One region of the Paenibacillus filicis genome, then DNA from elsewhere that is predicted to be linked to it. Evidence: a T-box and tRNA genes for the amino acid it is inferred to sense, from the RefSeq annotation. Region 1 holds a T-box; the other holds one or more tRNA genes.
What was found. The T-box of region 1 lies ahead of ileS (isoleucine--tRNA ligase). A T-box ahead of a tRNA ligase gene usually reads a tRNA of that ligase, here a tRNA-Ile.
Positions count from the first base shown of each region.

Region 2: it has a tRNA-Ile gene. The T-box ahead of ileS (isoleucine--tRNA ligase) is inferred to sense a tRNA for this amino acid. The anticodon was not compared.

Region 1 covers NZ_JBBPCC010000011.1:90,614-94,028, reverse strand. Annotated here, with positions in the region: gene ileS (isoleucine--tRNA ligase) at 1-1,938, opposite strand, end outside; T-box leader at 1,989-2,252, opposite strand; gene WMW72_RS17705 (DivIVA domain-containing protein) at 2,310-2,789, opposite strand; gene WMW72_RS17700 (YlmH family RNA-binding protein) at 2,906-3,415, opposite strand, start outside.
Region 2 covers NZ_JBBPCC010000039.1:9,445-12,859, forward strand. Annotated here, with positions in the region: gene WMW72_RS34215 (Imm50 family immunity protein) at 49-702, shown strand; gene WMW72_RS34220 (S-layer homology domain-containing protein) at 784-1,206, opposite strand; tRNA gene WMW72_RS34225 (tRNA-Leu) at 1,769-1,850, opposite strand; tRNA gene WMW72_RS34230 (tRNA-Ile) at 1,855-1,932, opposite strand; gene WMW72_RS34235 (hypothetical protein) at 2,266-2,517, shown strand; gene WMW72_RS34240 (DNA polymerase beta superfamily protein) at 2,790-3,415, opposite strand, start outside.

The DNA of each region.
Region 1 (3,415 bases):
GCCCTCCGATGTCTGCGTCAGGATGTTATCCGAGATGCGCTGATCCGCCTGGAAGTCCGTCGACGATACCCATAGACGGAGAATATCGGCACCCAGCTTGTCGCATACCTGATTCGGGTCAATCGTGTTACCAAGCGACTTGGACATCTTCCGTCCTTCACCGTCGAGCGTGAATCCGTGGCTGAGGATGCCATTATAAGGAGAGCTTCCTTTGACGGCGACACCCGTGATCAGCGACGAATTATACCAGCCGCGGTATTGGTCCGAGCCTTCCAGGTACAGATCGGCCGGCCATTGCAGCTCCTCACGCGATTCCAGCACAGCTACATGGCTGGAGCCGGAGTCGAACCAGACATCCATAATATCCGTTTCCTTACGGAAATGATCATGTCCGCAGGAACATACCGTTCCGGACGGCAGCAGCTCCTTCTCGTCACGCTCGAACCAAGCGTTCGAGCCCTCGGCTTCGAAGATACCCGCTACATGCTCGATCGTCGCTTCGTTCACGAGCGGCTCATTGCAGCTGCGGCAGTAGAAGATCGGGATCGGCACGCCCCAGGCACGCTGACGGGAAATGCACCAGTCGCCGCGCTCGGCAATCATATTGTGCAGACGGATCTCGCCCCATTCCGGCGTCCAATTGATCCGTTTGATCTCATCCAGCATCTCCTGGCGGAATTTATCGATCGAGGCGAACCACTGCTCGGTCGCCCGGTAAATGACCGGTTTCTTCGTCCGCCAGTCGTGCGGATACTGATGCTGGATCGTCGTAGCTTGGAGCACGTGGCCGCTCTCCTGAAGCATGTCCGTGATCAGCTTATTGCCTTTCTCGTAGAACATGCCTTCGAAGCCCGGAGCCTCTGCGGTGAAATGTCCTTGATCGTCCACCGGACACAGGACGCCGAGGTTATACTTCTGGCCGATGGCAAAGTCGTCTTCCCCGTGGCCAGGGGCCGTGTGAACGCAGCCCGTACCGGCTTCAAGCGTTACATGCTCTCCTACCATTACAAGCGAGGTGCGGTCATACAGCGGATGCTTGCACAGCACATGCTCCAGCTCGCTTCCTTTATAGGTCGAGAGCACCTTCACGTCGGGCCAGCCGATTTCCTTGGTTGCCGCTTCCAGCAGTCCTTGGGCCAGCACGAACTTCCGTCCTGCCGCTTCCACAAGCACATAGTCGAAGTCCGGATGCAAACTGATCCCCAGGTTCGCAGGCAGCGTCCACGGCGTGGTCGTCCAGATTACGATTGACGCATCCTCCGGCAGCTTACCCTTCCCATCCTGTACCTGGAACGCTACATAGATGGACGTCGAAGTCTTGTCCTTGTACTCGATCTCCGCTTCGGCAAGTGCGCTCTCCGAGGAAGGGGACCAGTAAACAGGCTTTAAGCCTTTGTAGATGTAGCCTTTATTCACCATGCCGCCGAACACGCGGATTTGCTGCGCTTCGTACTTCGGCTGGAGCGTCACATACGGATTGTCCCAATCGCCGCGGATGCCGAGACGGCGGAATTGCTTCTTCTGCTTCTCGACCCACTCCAGCGCATATTCCTTGCAGTAATCGCGGAACTCTGTCACGCTCATCTTCTTGCGGTCGACCTTCCCGCCGTTGGCGATGGCCTGCTCAATCGGCAAACCGTGTGTATCCCAACCCGGTACGTAAGGAGCATCATAGCCCTGCATGGTCTTGAAGCGTACGATAATGTCCTTCAGTACTTTGTTCAGTGCGTGACCGATATGGATATCTCCGTTGGCATACGGAGGACCGTCGTGCAGGATAAATTTAGGCTTGCCCCGGCGGCTCTCCTGGACCAGCTTGTACATATCCACCTCATCCCAATGCTGCTGCAGCTTGGGCTCCGCCTGAGGCAAATTCCCGCGCATCGGAAACTCCGTTTGAAGCAGGTTGAGCGTTTTTCCATAATCTACGTTTGACATCGCTTCTTTTCACTCCTTACTAAGGTTCAACAAAAAAAGACCTCACATCCCAAAGGGACGAGAAGTCTCGCGGTACCACCCTGATTAAGACGCAGGCCTAGGCATGACGAGGTGACATAGACACCTCTGCATGCTTGCTTCACGTCTTCGCTTGGCGATCGATAACGGGATCACCCGATGCTCTCTACTTCCATTCCGGTTCAAGAGACGCTCCTGGGTGATATTCCTTGGCTGCCGAAGTCCGGGCTCCCACCAGCCCCCGGTTCGCTTGCATCGGCCGGACGCCAAGTACTCGTCCCAGTCATCGCTTTCGATTATTCCAACTCATACAGGAGTATATCCAAAAATCCGCGTATCGTCAACTTCGCCCCTTACGGTTGCTCGATTTCAGTCCGTTCGAGCGAATTCCAGTCTTCCTTGCTAAGCAGCTCCAGCTGCGCCTCGATCAGCGTGCGGAAGCGGGTACGGTAGATAGACGCCTGCTTCTTCAATTCTTCAATCTCCACGGACACCTTGCGGGACTTGGAGAGGGATTCATTGATGATGCGGTCGGCATTCTTCTCCGCTTCCTTTATAATAAGCTGCGCTTCCTTCTTGGAGTTCAGCTTCAGTTCATCGGCCGCCTCCTGAGCCACGATAATCGTCTTGCTCAGTGTTTCCTCGATGTTTGCAAAATGATCCAGCCGCTCTTGAATCGTCACAAGCTGATTTTGCAGCTCTTTGTTCTCACGGATCAACGCTTCATAGTCCTTGATCACCTGATCCAGGAACTCGTTGACCTGATCCTCGTCATACCCGCGGAACGAGCGACTGAACTCTTTGTTATGTATATCGAGCGGTGTTAAAGCCATTGTTGCACCTCCTGCAAATTTGACAAGCTAGGCCCGGACAATTCGGCATCCATGCGTACTGCTATATTCGACAGTTGCCAGCATAATCCTGCACACGCATACAAAAAAATCGGCAATTATACATATTTGCCGATTCGAATCCGGTGCCTGCCCTTCTTGCTCAGGCCTTCCACTTCCAGCAGCGTGAAGCGCCCGAAGCCCTTCATGGAGACGACATCGCCTTCCTTGAGCGGCTTACTGGGGTCTTCCTCCTGCTTCCAATTCACCTTGCAGCGGCCCGCCTTGATCGGCACGAGAACCTTGGCTCGGCTCAAGCGGTATACGTCGCTCGCGATCCCGTCCAGACGCAGCGATGCGACAGAAAGCTGCTGCTCCTCCAGCCTAGTCTCTGTTGGCTGAAGCCGCTCGGCTGTTAGAATCTCGGTGCGAACATGCACACGGTGCACCTGACTAAGCTGCAGGGACAGATAGTCGGCGCTCTCCGCGGCGACCACGATATGACAGCCGTCGGGGCGGGGATAAATGTCACCGATCTTGTCCCGCTTCATCCCGAGCCCGAGGATGGCTCCCATGTAGTCGCCATGGTCCAGCTCAGCCAAGCTATCGTCTGGCGAGCTAACCGCGAT
Region 2 (3,415 bases), on a different contig from region 1:
CTGGAACGGGTTGAGATCGTTCAGGTGGAATGACTTGGAGGTGTAGAGGTGGGAGAGGAATTATTCAGATCTGCTGGTTGGGGTGTTCATGTTCTATCCGTAGAACGTGAGACGGTCAAGTTTCCCAAGGAAGAGGAAGCGCTGGCCTTTCGCTTACACATCCATGGGGATCCATCGATGAAGCTGCGCATGCATGACCAGATTCAGCTTATTGCAGGGCAGGCTGGTACCCCTTCATGGTCAGCTTTTAGAGCCGTCGTTAACCAATATGAATCAGGTTCGTTGTTATTGTTCATAAGCCCTCAGTACGAATCGCGCTTGGAGGAAGTGCTCAGATTTGAGCTACTATTTTCTCCGCTGGCATCCATTATGGGAATCAATGAGGTTATGCAAACCCTTGGCTGGTTTCCCCCGTTTCATTACGCTGAGATTACCCAAGCTGACCTGAGGGTTGAGAAAGAGGGCTTGGGAAAAACGTTGCGCATAACCATCAAAGACACAGCCGGAGATTTCTCCCCCTACGCCGTGTCTTTTCAATTTACAGGTATTCATGAGGAGAAGCTGTCTCCGTTTGACGAACAAAATAGGTTACTTCAATTGGATTTCTGCTATGAGCATGAAGCCATATATGTCTTCATGGATGCGCAGATGGGCTTCGGAGGATCTTTTCTATGCCGCGAGGTTAGTATGAGGGTAGAGTGAATTGCTCGGGCCGATGCTGTGGAGTTTTGTACTCAGCCATGATGAGGACATTGCGGATGAAGCACACGGATTCCGCCCGCGTCAGGTGGTCACCGCCTTGATAGCCCTAGACCATGGCGGCTGCTTTCCTCTGGGATAGCTGCTTGTCGAGCACATACCGAATCGCTTGGTCACCAATTGCGTTAACCCCTGTGTGACCGCTAGCAGCTCCGCAACGGCCGTTCGTGTAATCGGCTTATCGTGCTGCTCGATTTGGAGCGGATACTGATGCGCGGCGGCGAATGTATCATACGTTGCGCTCCAAGTTGTACTCTCCGGCTGTTCCGCTACTCCTTTTATAGCGATCAGGAGCATTTTCAGAAATTGTTCTTCCGTGGTTGTCGTATCCGGACTAAACCTACCAGGAGCCACGCCGCTCACCATACCGTTTTCTAACGCCCATTCGATGTCTGTCTTGGCCCAGTGGTGGCTTACCTTGGTAGTCAGTGATCTGAAGTGCTCCACGAATAAAGACTGATTCGCCGTCTTTGAGATACTTCTTAATATAATCCACTGTATCGAATGGAGTTAATGTTTTATTATCTTTTACTTTTTTCCTTCTTCATCTCGCTCAAGACCTGCTTTAATATTCATTTGAATCTCGAAATTGTCATCCCGTTCCTTGTATCTTTCACCCCAAGTAACTTTCTAGATATTTTTATTATCACGCTTACCATCACTAGGATCGCGATATACAAGATTAACCTCTTTTGTTTTTGATCCCATTAGCTCAACGTAGACAAATTCTGCTGGACTTGTTTTGATACCAAACTGAATCTTTTGCCAAGGATTACTCCCATCTTTCTTTCGCTAAATGCTTTGTCATTTGAAAGGCCTGTGACGATTCCTTTAAGAACAAACTGTCCCTATGTAGGTTGTAGGTTACTCATTATTATTTATCTCTCCTCATAATTTATATTATAATTATTGGTTAATTTAGAGGAAAGATTTCGGTGGATCTCTACTGTCTATTCATATCACCTACTTATCAGAGTAAAATTGTTGTTAGAATGAACTGTGGTTGCAATACAGATAGCGAGACTCGAACTCGCAAGGTGCATTACCGCAGCATTTTAAGTGCTGTGTGTCTGCCCTTCCACCATATCCGCTCAGTGGATCTTGCAGGATTCGAACTTGCGATGATGTGACCAGTTATGAGCTGGTTGCCATCGGCCTCTAGGCGAAAGATCCAGAATATAAATTCATCCTTTGTCACTTTTAATTGATTCAATTGCTTTCTTTATGTTTAATCCCATTTGCTTCACAATTATCTCAACCGAAAGTAACAAAGGAGGTTTATTCATTTGATGTACTCCTATTCTTTTGCGAAGCAGCTGCTTTTTTTGTGTAGTTAATATAGCATTTTCAAAATACTTTAAATTACATTTTTTATTCTTATAAAATTCGACTTTTATTCTTATTTATAAATTCTATTTTGTGCAATAATTTGAAATATTTAATAATGTGTACCTAGTTGTTCAAGGTAAGTTTTTATTGTAAAATCTACTATAAAGGAGGTGCTAAATGGCTGGAACTTTACGAAATCCTACTATTGGTGAAGTTTGGACCTTAGGTGAACCATCTCGAAAGAAATATGAAGAGGCTGAAAACGCAAAACGAAAAATTTTAGACTACATTCCTTTTAAAATCGGAAGAAAATTCGAAATTATTGAAGTTACTAATTTATTTGGTGGCATAAAATTAAAAGATTTACAAAACGAACGCTTTATTTTTCATGCATACAAACATCACCTAGGAAAGAAAGTAAGTAACTAAAAGAAGTCTCTGACTTCTTTTTTTATTTTTACAGATTTTAATTCTGCTCAAGCACTCCTTCTTTTATAGATAAATTCTCATCCTTACAACCACAATCAGCCTCGAACGCATAGAAAAAAACTTTACAGCGGTTCACTGGCAAGTTCCTTTCCATTCTGAACCAAATTATGCACCATTTAATTAGTTCAAGTCTATATGGCTGATCATTAATCTCTTTAATATAAAAGACAACATGCTTTCTGCCTAATGTTCAAAGATGTAAAGTGTACTTTTTATACTAAATCAATATTATTTTTAATTAAGGATCTTAGCAATCTCTGTAACTTGTTATTGGTCTCTTGATTAACTTTTTGAGACATATATGCATCCTCAATGAGTTTTGTTTCTGCCTCCACATCCTTAGTTAAATCGATAAACTGGTTATATGCTAGACCACCATGTTTGACATTCAACATAAACTCCCTTTCTTCACCCTGATAAACAATAGACGAAGAAAAGTCATTAAAATCAGTAGAATAGAATTTTGAAATAAACTTTAAAAAGTGCAATGACATCATTGCTTTCTTTGTATTGTATCCGAACTTATCTATAATCTCTTGTTGTTTATCAGAATTTGGCTTAAGCAAATCCTTCATCTGACCGTGATACATACCATAACAGCTATTATACAAGTTCCTTAAATTGATTCTTGCTAAATCGTCACGCATTCCAATAATTTGATTTATTTCTTTATAGTCATATGTATCAATCTCAACTGAAAACAAAAGCTCTAGGAATGTTAGATTTGAGTTAAATAGAAGTTTTTCAAGCTTCCTAACATCATGTATCTCAATATCTTCAGCATCTGAAGTGGTAAAATTTTTGTATATGACACCATTATACAAATCATCAAAGGTAG